DNA from 3 places in the Parageobacillus caldoxylosilyticus genome. Region 3 is predicted to be linked to each of the others. Evidence: riboswitches for the same ligand, from Rfam matches in the RefSeq annotation. Region 3 holds a riboswitch; each other region holds the start of a gene.
What was found. Region 3 has a riboswitch for S-adenosylmethionine ahead of metK (methionine adenosyltransferase). Riboswitches for the same ligand answer to the same signal wherever they lie in the genome.

Region 1: it holds a riboswitch for S-adenosylmethionine, as region 3 does, so the genes downstream of both, BV455_RS04635 (methionine biosynthesis PLP-dependent protein) here and metK (methionine adenosyltransferase) in region 3, are expected to answer to the same signal.
Region 2: it holds a riboswitch for S-adenosylmethionine, as region 3 does, so the genes downstream of both, BV455_RS09110 (LLM class flavin-dependent oxidoreductase) here and metK (methionine adenosyltransferase) in region 3, are expected to answer to the same signal.

Annotation. Positions count from the first base shown of each region.
Region 1 covers NZ_CP040553.1:910,273-914,497, forward strand. Annotated here, with positions in the region: gene metC (cystathionine beta-lyase) at 94-1,275, opposite strand; gene BV455_RS04635 (methionine biosynthesis PLP-dependent protein) at 1,282-2,385, opposite strand; SAM riboswitch class I at 2,462-2,574, opposite strand; gene BV455_RS04640 (alpha/beta hydrolase) at 2,904-3,632, shown strand; gene BV455_RS04645 (YjcG family protein) at 3,697-4,218, shown strand; gene BV455_RS04650 (GNAT family N-acetyltransferase) at 4,220-4,225, shown strand, end outside.
Region 2 covers NZ_CP040553.1:1,783,364-1,787,588, forward strand. Annotated here, with positions in the region: gene qoxC (cytochrome aa3 quinol oxidase subunit III) at 1-263, shown strand, start outside; gene qoxD (cytochrome aa3 quinol oxidase subunit IV) at 265-564, shown strand; SAM riboswitch class I at 695-798, shown strand; gene BV455_RS09110 (LLM class flavin-dependent oxidoreductase) at 861-1,922, shown strand; gene BV455_RS09115 (ATP-grasp domain-containing protein) at 1,924-2,871, shown strand; gene BV455_RS09120 (amino acid ABC transporter ATP-binding protein) at 3,029-3,751, opposite strand; gene BV455_RS09125 (amino acid ABC transporter permease) at 3,748-4,225, opposite strand, start outside.
Region 3 covers NZ_CP040553.1:2,401,377-2,405,601, reverse strand. Annotated here, with positions in the region: gene asnB (asparagine synthase (glutamine-hydrolyzing)) at 1-743, opposite strand, end outside; gene metK (methionine adenosyltransferase) at 944-2,158, opposite strand; SAM riboswitch class I at 2,319-2,433, opposite strand; gene pckA (phosphoenolpyruvate carboxykinase (ATP)) at 2,618-4,204, shown strand.

The DNA.
Region 1 (4,225 bases), 1.5 Mb from region 3:
TTTAAAAATTTTTTAGCGGTGATGAAAACGGACGAAAACAGCATCATTCAAAAAAGGTATGCGCCCATGTTTTTTGACGCATACCTTTTTCTTTCAACGCGCGGAAACGGCAGACGATGTTTCTTTGACATAGGATAACGCCTGCTCGAAATCGGCGATTAAATCTTCAACCGCCTCCAGGCCGACGCTAAGCCGCAGCAGGCCATCTGTAATGCCGCGCCGCTCCCGTTCCTCTTTCGGCATTGCGGCGTGCGACATTTTCGCTGGATACGATAAAATTGATTCGACCGCTCCTAGGCTGACGGCAAATACAGGGAGGCGAACGTGTTTCACAAACGTCCGGACCGCTTCTTCATCGGCAAGACGGAACGATAATACCGCGCCAAATCCCGATGCTTGATAGCGTTGAATCGAATGGCCAGGGTGGTGCGTGAGCCCTGGGTAATACACTTCCTCCACTTTCGGATGGCCGGACAAATAGCGGGCGATGGCGAGCGCCGATTCGGACGACTGCTTGAGGCGGACGTGCAGCGTCTTTAATCCCCGCAACACCAGCCACGCATCTTGCACCCCAAGCACGGCGCCAAACGCGTTTTGCAATTTATACAGCTGTTTCGCCAACTCCTCGTCTTTCACCACCGCAAGCCCCGCCACGACATCGCTATGCCCTGCTAAAAACTTTGTCGCGCTATGAAGAACGACATCGACGCCAAGGTCGAGCGGGCGCTGGAGCGCGGGAGTCATAAACGTATTGTCTAAAAACGTTAAACAGCCATTGGCTTTCGCCAGTTTGACAATTCCTTGAATATCGGTTACCTTTAAGAGCGGGTTGGACGGCGTTTCGACATAGATCACTTTTGTATTCGGACGAATATGAGTGGCCACTTCATGCAAATCGGTCATATCGACAAACGTATATTCAATGCCAAAACGGTTTAATACTTCGGTGATCATGCGATACGTGCCGCCATAAACATCTTCGGTCACGAGCACATGGTCGCCTTTGGACAAGAGAAGAAACGCAGTCGAAATCGCCGCCATCCCTGAGGAAAAAGCGAAGCCGCGCACGCCGCCTTCCAGTTCGGCAATCGTTTCTTCGAGCGCCTCGCGCGTCGGGTTTCCGGAGCGGCTGTAATCATATTTGCCAAATGTGTCAAAATCGAATTGATGGAACGTTGAAGCATGCTGAATCGGCACGCTTACTGCCCCTGTTTGCCGATCGATTTTCCATTTGTTATGAAGCAGTTTGGTTTGAAAGGAAATACGTTGTTCCATATCCTCTTACACCTCTTTCATATTTTTCAGCGCTTGCGCTAAGTCGGCAATTAAATCTTCGGCATGTTCGATGCCGACGGAAAAGCGCAGCAGCCGGTTACAGACGCCGTTGGCAATGCGGACTTCCTCCGGAATGTCGGCATGCGTTTGCGTCGCCGGATATGTAATAAAGCTTTCCACACCTCCTAAACTTTCGGCGAACGTAATTAAGCGTAAACTTTGTAAAAAGCGGTTGACCCACTTTTCCTCGCGCAAGCGGAACGACAACATTCCCCCTCTTCCTGGGTATAATACATCGGTAATATCTTCGTGAGACGCTAAAAACTCACTGATGCGCTTCGCGTTTTCTTCATGCTGGCGCATCCGTAGCGCCAACGTTTTCATGCCGCGAATCAATAGCCACGAATCAAACGGAGAAAGCACGGCGCCAATTGCGTTATGATATTCCGCAAGCCGTTGACAAAGCTCCTCTCCCTTTGCAACAACGAGACCGGCTAACACATCGTTGTGTCCTCCTAAATATTTTGTCGCACTGTGAATAACGATATCGGCTCCTTGCTCGATCGGACGCTGGAGAACCGGCGTGTAAAACGTATTGTCAACAATGAGAAGCAGTCCGTGTTTTTTCGCAAGTTTTGCCACTTCGGCAATGTCCGCTTCCTGCATGAGCGGATTGGTCGGCGTTTCCAAAAAAATCGCCTTCGTTTTTTCCGTGATCATGTTCTCTACTAATCGTATGTCACGAAAATCTACATAATGAAAAGACAATCCGTATTTTCGCCAGCCACGTTCAAATAAGCGATATGTACCTCCATATAAATCGGCAGAAACGAGAAATTCATCCCCGCTTTCAAATAAAGCAAGAACTGTCTGAATGGCTGCCATGCCCGAACTGAACGCATAGCCTTGATCGCCTCCCTCGAGCTTGGCGATCGCCTCTTCGACGATTTTGCGCGTCGGATTGCCGGTACGGATGTAGTCAAACCCGGTCGACTGTCCAATTCCTTCATGACGGTATGCCGTCGAAAAGTAGACAGGCGGATTGACCGTCCCCGTTACTGTTTCGCTGCGGTTTCCGATTTGCGCTAACAATGTCTCCAGTTTCTCCACTTCTCTCTCTCCCTCTTTTATAAAATAAAAAAAGTCTTCTAAGAAGAAGACTTTTCCATACGTATGTCAGTGCTTCTTCTTATCTGCCGAATTGAAAAAATTCAATTCGCTGGATTTAGCACCTGGCCAATACTTGGCTGGTTGCTGAAGCTTCACAGGGCCAGTTCCCTCCGCTTCTCTCGATAAGAAAGCATCTTGCCGATATTCATTTTTCTGATTATCTTAAAATTTAACTCATTCATAATAATTTTGCAAGTAATTTTTTTAAAATTGAGTTATTTGTTTATATAACATCGGAAAAACTTATCATGTTTTTCGCGCTGTCCGTTTTCATATGTTTGGACCGATTCCAGTATATTTCATTATTTTTATTTTATCGAAACAGTTTTTTGACAAAAATAGCAAAAAAAGCACTTATTTTTTCAAAAACTTACACGGTTCAACGGTGTTTATTAACATGTTTTAGCAAAAATATGTTACAATAACAGGTGAATTGTTGTTTTTATGGAGGATGCACCATGGCGACACCAAAAGGAACGATGCATGATTATACGATCTACAGCAATGAGCTCGAAGAAGAAATAACGCTGCTTGCTTATTTGCCAAGCACGTTTTCTCCGCTTCATAAGTATTCTCTTCTTATCGCACAGGATGGGAAAGATTATTTTATGTACGGGAAAATCAAAAGCGTTATCGAACAACTGATGGAAAGCGGCAAGATTGATCGCACCATTGTCATCGGAATCCCGTATCATGATGTTAAAGACCGCTACGAGAAATATCATCCAAGCGGAAAGAAAAACAGCCGTTATTTGCGTTTTTTAGCACATGAGCTCGTTCCGTTTTTAGATCAAACGTTTCCTACGTACCAAATCGGGAAAGGGCGCGCGCTCATCGGTGATTCCCTTGGCGGCACCGTCTCGCTGATGGCTGGATTGTTGTATCCGCATACATTTGGAAAAATTGCGATGCAGTCGCCATATATCGATGAAGGGATCATCGAAAAAATTTTACATTTTCCGGAACCACCATTATTGCAAATTTATCACTCGGTAGGTACAAACGAAACAGCAGTAAAGACGACGGACGGAAACGTGCGTGATTTTATCACTCCGAATCGAAAGGCACGTGAAGCGTTTATCCAAAAAGGATTTTTGTATGAGTACAACGAATTTGACGGCGGTCATGCATGGACATATTGGCAGCCTGACGTTCCGCGCGCAATTGCGCATCTCCTTTCGTTGTAAACACTACCATACTTTTCGGAATTTTGTTATAATTAAGTACTACTTATCATAAGGAGGGGTTTTTATGAAATATGGTATTGCTTTATTTCCTTCGAAGCGAATACAGGATTTTGCCAATTCCTATAGAAAGCGTTATGATAGCCATTACGCCCTCATTCCGCCGCATTTAACCTTAAAAGAACCTTTTGAAGCTGACGACCAGCAAATTAAAGAAATGGTGAAAGAATTGCGCAAAATTGCGGCTGAAACAGATCTCATTCCGTTAAAAGTGACAAAATTTAGCTCGTTTTATCCAGCGAGCAATGTTATTTATTTAAAAGTGGAGCCGAACGAAACGCTGCAGCGCCTTTATGAACGGCTTCACAGCGGAATTTTTGCCGATAAACCAGAATACGTATTTGTTCCTCATATTACCATCGGCCGTGATTTGCCAAGTGCTGAATATGCTGATGTATACGGACAATTACAAATGCAAAAGGTTCATTTTGAGGAAACGGTTGACCGCTTCCACCTTCTCTATCAATTGGAAAACGGCTCATGGACAGTATACGAGACTTTTCTTGTTGGAGGAAAGGAACAGGAGTAACATGAAC
Region 2 (4,225 bases), 620 kb from region 3:
AATTTATTCATTACGTCCATGAAGGAGCGACGATGCAAACAAGTGCGTTTCTCTCTAGCTTTTTCGTGCTTGTCGGAACGCACGGGGCGCACGTCAGCCTTGGAATTGGCTGGATGATTTTAATTATCATTCAGCTGCTCCAGCGCGGATTTACGCCGCGGACGGCAAGAAAAGTGTTTATCGTCAGCTTGTATTGGCACTTCCTTGACGTCGTATGGATTTTTATCTTTACATTAGTTTATTTGACCGGGATGGTGATCTAGGATGGGTGCAAACAATCACCATGAATCATTTCCTTGGAAACATGTCGTCGGTTTTGTTCTTTCGCTTGTGCTGACGTTCGCTGCGCTTTGGGTCGCGCTATCTTCGGGATTAACGGCGAAAGCGATTATTGGCGTCATCGTCATTTTTGCGATCATTCAAGCAAGCTTGCAGCTATTTATGTTTATGCATATGACGGAAAGCGACAGCGGCAAAATTCAAACGATCAATATGGCGTATGCCTTTTTTATTGCGATAGTGGTTGTTGCCGGTTCGGTTTGGACGATGTCATTTGTGCTGTAATAAAACCCCTGGCTCTTTCCCTGTGAAAGAGCCGGGGTTTTTTTATATTGACGCTGTAAATGACATTATGGTAGGATAAAATAAATCCGATAAAACATATAAGAAAATAGGAAAAATAAATAAATAGCAAATCTTATCAAGAGCGGCAGAGGGAATGGCCCAATGAAGCCCAACAACCGTTGATATCGGTCAGAAAGGCGCTGGTTGGAGCAGGTTGGTTCTGGAAGATAAGATGAAGCGCACCACTTCTTCTTATCGAAGAAGCTTTTTTTATTATAGGGGAGGAGAGGAACAAGATGAGATATGGGTTTTGGCTGCCGATTTTCGGAGGATGGCTGCGCAACGTTGAGGATGAAAACATGCCGGCGACGTTTGAATATGCGAAAACGGTAGCGCAAAAAGGGGAGCAATGGGGATATAGCACAACATTAGTCGCGGAGCTGTATTTAAATGATATAAAAGGGCCGGAGAAGGATTCGCTGGAAGCATGGTCGACGGCGGCGGCACTGGCGGCGGTGACAGAAAAATTGGAAATTATGACGGCAGTCCGTCCCGGTTTTCATTATCCAGCCGTTACGGCGAAAATGGCGGCCAATATTGACCACATTAGCAACGGCCGCTTTACACTGAACGTTGTATCGGCATGGTGGGAGGAAGAAGCGCGTCAATATGGCGGCATTTTTACCGAACATGATGAGCGCTATGATCGCACGGAAGAATTCGTTCAAGTGTTAAAAGGAATGTGGACGAACGATGTATTTCATTTCCGGGGAAAATTTTATGAAGTAAATGGAGCCCATTTAGCGCCGAAACCGGTGCAAAAGCCGCATCCGATTTTATACGCCGGCGGCGAGAGCGAACGGGGAAAACAAGCGATTGTTAAGCATTGCGATGCATATGTGATGCATGGCGGAACAGTAGAAGAAATCGCCCGCAAAGTTGCCGACATGAAGCAGCGCCGCGAACAGGCAGGAAAAGAGCCGTTTCGCTCGTTTGGCATGGCAGCGTTTGTCATTTGCCGCGACAGCGAGGAGGAGGCGCAGGCGGAATTAAAGCGCATTACCGACGTCAAATTATCTAGCGGCTATGCAGGATATCATGATTTCGTCAACAAATCCCAGCTCGAACTGCAATTGAAATTGCAAGACTATTCTGTATCCAACAGAGGATTGCGTCCAAATCTAATTGGTACACCGGAACAAATCGCTGACCGCATTTTAGCATATGAAAATGCAGGGGTAGATTTATTGCTATTGCAATTTTCACCTCAGCTAGAGGAAATGGAGAGATTCGCCAAACAGGTGATGCCGCTTGTCGAGGAACGCCGGAATCGGCTTGCGACGAAAGGGGAAAAGTAAGATGAGCAAAATTTACATTATTCATGAAAATAGCGAATGGACTGTGCATCTAACGCGGCGGTTGGACGAACTTGGTCTGCCTTATGAAGAATGGTTTTTAGACAAAGGGACGGTCGATTTATCGGCGACGCCTCCGGAAGGAGTGTTTTACAGCCGAATGAGCGCCTCCTCTCATACGCGGGCGCATCGTTTTGCCCCGGAACTCACGGAAGCGGTGCTTGCCTGGCTCGAGCGCCATGGGCGCCGGGTGCTCAACGGAAGCCGGGCGCTCCGTTTAGAAGTAAGCAAAGTAAATCAATATATGGCATTAAATGCGCATGGAATCCGCACGCCGAAAACGATTGCCGCCGTCGGCAAGGAACAAATCGTGGAAGCAGCAAAACAGCTTGGCGCGCCGTCGTTTATTACGAAACATAACCGCGCTGGCAAAGGGCTTGGCGTGCAATTGTTCCATTCCATTGAAACGCTTTGGCAATATCTCGAAAGCCCTGCTTTTGAAGATTCAGTCGACGGCATTACACTGGTGCAAGAATATATTCAAGCGCCGGAGCCGTTCATCACCCGTTGTGAATTTGTCGGCGGCAAATTTATGTACGCCGTGCGCGTAGACACATCGGAAGGGTTTGAGCTTTGTCCTGCGGATGCTTGCCAAATCGGCGATTTATTCTGTCCGGTCGGCGAAACGGCAACGCGTCCAAAATTTGAAATTATCGACGGTTTTTCCGATCCGATACTCGAGAAATACGAGCAGTTTTTGCGCGCCAATGATATTCATATTGCCGGCATCGAGTTTATCCGTGATTCCAATGGCACGATTTTTACGTACGATGTCAACACCAATACAAACTACAACTCGGAGGCGGAAGCGCGTGCCGGCAAGTTTGGCATGTTAGAAGTGGCCAAGTTTTTAGGCGAGGAATTAAAGCGGCTTCAAGCCGCTTCGGTATAAAGATAAATATAGCCCTGGTTTCCAGCCTTTTGTAGGCACAAAAACCAGGGCTATGTGTTTGCGGATGGAAGCAGCATACCAGCGCTTTTTGCTGTTGTGGTCCATAAAAAGCTTGCCGCTTCGCTTGCTGCGGCAAGGCAATAAGGCAAATGCGAGGCTACAGCACTTTCGATAAAAATGATTTTGTCCGTTCATGTTTCGGATGGTCAAAAATTTCGCTCGGCGTGCCTTCTTCGACGATGTAGCCGCCGTCCATGAACAGGACGCGGTCGCCGACTTCGCGGGCAAAGCCCATTTCGTGCGTGACAACGACCATGGTCATGCCTTCGTTTGCGAGCTGTTTCATGACCGCCAGCACTTCCCCGACCATTTCCGGGTCTAAGGCGGACGTCGGCTCGTCAAACAGCATCACTTTCGGTTCCATCGCCAGCGCCCGGGCGATTGCGACGCGCTGCGCCTGTCCGCCCGATAAAGAGTCCGGGTAGGCGTTTGCCTTTTCTTGCAGCCCGACTTTTTGGAGCAGCTCCATTGCTTTTGCTTCTGCTTTTTCGCGCGGCCATTTCCGCACTTTTATTGGAGCGAGCGTGATGTTATCCAGCACGGTCATATGCGGGAATAAGTTAAAGCGCTGGAACACCATCCCGACTTCTTCGCGCACTTTGTTAATGTTTGTCTGCTTTTCTTTTATGTTGATTCCGTCAATGATAATTTCTCCTTCATCGAAGTCTTCTAAAAGGTTTAAGCAGCGCAAAAAGGTCGATTTTCCGGAACCGGACGGGCCGATGACAACGACGACTTCCCGTTCGCGGATATGGGCATTAATTCCTTTCAATACTTCTAGGTTGCCAAATGATTTTTTTAAATTGCTTACTTTAATCATTGATTTGAATACTTCCTTTCCAAATAATGTAGTAGTTTACTGAGGGAAAGGGTTAAAAGCAAATAAATAAACGCCACGGTTAAATATGGCTCCCAAACGCGGTAGTACTCTCCTGCAGCTGCTTTTCCCCAATACATAAGTTCTGGGGCGGCAATGACAAGACCGAGGGACGAGTCTTTAATTAAAACGATAAACTCATTTCCAAACGGCGGAATCATCCGTTTTAACGCTTGCGGCAAAATAATGTAGCGCATTGCCTGTGCATGCGTCATTCCGAGCGAGCGGGCCGCTTCCATTTGTCCTTTGTCAATCGATTGAATGCCGGCGCGGAAAATTTCTGCGACATACGCTGCCGAGTTTAAGGACAGCGATACGATCAGCGAGACGGTCGCGCTTGGCTGGGCAAAAAACAGCGGCATAACCCCAAAGTGTACAAGCAGCATTTGTACTAATAAAGGAGTTCCCCGGAAAAAG
Region 3 (4,225 bases):
GAATCAAACAAAACATCGCGAATCTCTTTGACGAATTCATCTTCCGATTTCCATACTGGCTGAAACCGCGCTTTCCAATAACGGTGTACCGTTAATGGTTCACCGACTTTCTTTTTGATGTAATGACCCGGCTCTAATTTATTAATGCCAACGGACATTGTCATTGGCTCAGGCACGTATTGATATGTTAGGTAATGCTGAAGCGCGTCATAATCGAGAACATTGTTTTCCATCGCATGCAAGATGCTTTTCTTTTCCGATGCAAAAAACGTCCGCCCTTCTTCTTCAAGATAGAAAAATGGTTTAATGCCAAATGGATCACGTGCGGCAAAAATCGTTTTTTCTTCTTTATCCCAAATGACAAATGCAAACATGCCGCGAAGCTTCTCTACCGCTTTTTCTCTTTCATGACTATATAGCGCAATAATCACTTCCGTATCAGAATGTGTGGCAAATTCGTATCCCTTCGCACACAACTCTTCGCGTAGCTCAATATAGTTATAAATTTCTCCATTAAAAATAATCCAATATCGCTCGTTTGCGTACGATAACGGTTGATGACCCCCTTCTAAGTCGATGATGCTCAACCGACGAAAGCCAAAATGGACATAGTCATCGAAAAAATACCCCTCGTCGTCTGGACCACGGTGCGTGATCATATTATTCATTTCTTCAAACGTTTTCTTCCATTGCTCGTCTAGCATTTTTGGATGATCATAAACACATCCAATAAACCCGCACATGTGTATTTCACCCATTTCTTTATATTCATTCAGCATGCTGATTATATCATAGATTTGAAGCAATAAAACTATAAAATTTCCTTTTTTTAAATAAACCGTTAACATATCGATTGCAAAACCATTGAAATAACTTAATCTGCTTTTTTGAACAAAAAAAGAGAGCTACAGTTGCTGTAACTCTCCTTTCCATATTCATTAATTTATTGTTGCTTCGCCAAGGAAAAAGCTTGCTCTTTCAATGTTTCTGCTTTATCCGTGCGCTCCCACGGCAGGTCGATATCCGTGCGTCCAAAATGGCCGTAAGCAGCCGTTTGCTTGTAAATCGGACGGCGCAAATCTAACATTTTAATAATGCCTGCCGGGCGCAGATCAAAGTTGTTGCGCACGACTTCAATTAAAATGTCTTCCGATACTTTTCCTGTGCCAAATGTGTCAATGGAAATCGAAACCGGTCTTGCTACCCCGATCGCATAGGCTAGCTGCACTTCGCACTTATCGGCAAGTCCTGCCGCCACGATATTTTTCGCGACATAACGGGCCGCATATGCTGCAGAACGGTCTACTTTTGTCGGATCTTTTCCAGAGAACGCGCCGCCGCCGTGACGGGCATAGCCGCCGTACGTGTCTACAATAATTTTCCGTCCTGTTAAACCTGCATCCCCTTGAGGTCCGCCGATGACAAATCGTCCTGTCGGGTTAATAAAGTATTTTGTGTTTTCATCGATGAGCTCGTTTGGCACAACCGGCTTAATGACATGTTCTTTAATATCGCGTTCAATTTGCTCTTGCGTAATTTCCGGATGATGCTGTGCGGATACGACAATCGTATCCACGCGTACTGGTTTGCCGTTTTCGTCATATTCTACCGTTACTTGTGTTTTGCCATCTGGACGTAAATATGGCAAAATATCCTTTTTCCGTACTTCAGCCAAACGACGGGCTAAACGATGCGCCAAAGAAATCGGAAGCGGCATTAATTCTTTCGTTTCATTGCAGGCAAATCCAAACATCAGCCCTTGGTCTCCGGCACCGATCGCTTCGATTTCCTCGTCAGTCATCTGACCTTCACGAGCTTCTAACGCTCGATCGACCCCCATCGCGATATCCGGCGACTGCTCGTCAATCGATGTCAACACGGCGCATGTATCCGCGTCAAAACCGAATTTGGCGCGCGTATAGCCGATTTCGCGAACCGTATCGCGAACAATTCTTGGAATATCCACATATGTCGATGTCGTAATTTCTCCGCTTACGAGCACAAGCCCTGTTGTCACGCTCGTTTCGCAGGCGACACGAGCATTCGGATCTTTTTCTAAAATCGCATCTAAAATCGCATCGGAAATTTGGTCGCAAATTTTATCCGGATGACCTTCTGTTACAGACTCTGAAGTAAATAAACGTCTTTTTTTTGACATTCGGCATTTTCCTCCTCTTTCCTTAATCAAACATCAAAAAATGATGATGCCGCAAACGGCGGGCGATACGGTACTCATTTCCCTTATTTCATTTTCTCATATAAAAAAACCTTTCCTGTAACGGTGAGGAAAGGTCATTGCAATCGTATTGCTCCTTTCACTCTTATCGTTCAAGGACATCGCCTTGCCACAGGTTAGCACCATTTCACATGTTTCCAGTTGTGACGGTTGCTGGGCTTCATTGGGCCTGTCCCTCCACCAACTCGGGATAAGAGTATCCGTTCAATGACTTATCTTATCGTAATGAAACGGGAAAAGTCAACAAAATATGACGAATTTTTTTTGAAAAAAAAAGGAAAAATAAATAAAATAAATCGTCATAAATAGTATGGACTAATAACAAAAATGTGTTATACTATTTGCAGAGATTATTTAAATAAAAAAAGGCAGGTTTTGAACATGGGGATCGCAAAAATGACCAATAAACTTTCATTATTATTGCAACAACCAAACGTATTTCATAATTTATCGGTAGCCCAGCTGGTGGAAAAAGTGTTGCAGCGAAAGGAAGGCCAGTTAACAGCTACTGGGGCGGTAGCGGTAACAACAGGAAAGTATACAGGACGCTCGCCGAAAGATAAATACATTGTCGAAGAAGCCGCAACGAAAGAAAAAATCGATTGGGGAACCGTCAATCAGCCAATTTCGGAAGAAGTGTTTGAAAACTTATATAATAAAGTGCTTGATTATTTAATGAAACAAGATGAGATTTTTGTCTTTAAAGGATTTGCCGGCGCTGATTCTAAATATCGTTTGCCGATTCAAGTTATCAACGAATTTGCTTGGCACAATTTATTTGCCCATCAATTATTTATTCGCCCAAGTGCAGAGGAATTACAAACACACGAAGCGCAATTTACGGTGATCTCTGCTCCAAATTTCAAAGCAGATCCTGCGGTGGACGGAACAAGATCAGAAGCGTTTATTATCATTTCTTTTGAACGCCGCATCGTATTAATTGGCGGCACAGAATATGCTGGCGAAATGAAAAAATCGATTTTCTCGGTGATGAACTATTTGCTTCCGGAACAAGGGATTCTTTCTATGCATTGCTCGGCCAACGTCGGCAAAGAAGGAGATGTTGCATTATTTTTCGGGCTGTCGGGAACGGGAAAAACGACGCTTTCCGCTGATCCAAACCGCCGCTTAATCGGTGATGACGAACACGGCTGGTCAAACCGCGGCATCTTTAATATCGAAGGCGGATGCTATGCGAAATGCATCAACCTATCCCGCGAAAAAGAACCGCAAATTTTTGACGCCATTGGGTTCGGAGCAGTGCTTGAAAACGTGGTGGTTGACGAACAGACAAGAATGCCAGATTACGATGATGCGACATTAACGGAAAATACGCGAGCTGCTTATCCGATTCAGGCCATTGCCAATATCGTGGATCCAAGCGTCGCCGGCCACCCATCAACGATTATTTTCTTAACCGCAGACGCGTTTGGCGTATTGCCGCCAATTAGCAAACTGACGCGCGAGCAAGCAATGTACCATTTCTTAAGCGGCTATACGAGCAAGCTCGCCGGCACCGAACGGGGAATCACTTCTCCGCAAGCTACGTTCTCTACTTGCTTCGGCGCTCCATTTTTGCCGCTCCCGGCCGTGCGCTATGCGGAAATGCTCGGCAAAAAAATCGTTGAACATAACGTGCGGGTATTCCTCGTCAACACTGGTTGGACCGGCGGGGAGTACGGAGTCGGCAGCCGCATGAAGCTGGCCTACACGCGCGCAATGGTGCAAGCAGCAGTCGAAGGAGAACTGGACAATGTCGAAACAGTGAAAGACCCTATTTTCGGCTTGGCCATTCCGCTTCATATTCCAGGAGTGCCAGATGAAGTGCTGCAGCCGCAAAATACATGGGCGGATAAAAATGCATATGAACAAAAAGCAAAAGAGCTGGCCGCAAAATTCCGCGCAAACTTCCAAAAATTCAAGCATATTGCACCGGAAATTGAAGCACTTGGAGGTCCGCTTGTATAATCGAAAAGGAGGGAGCAATTC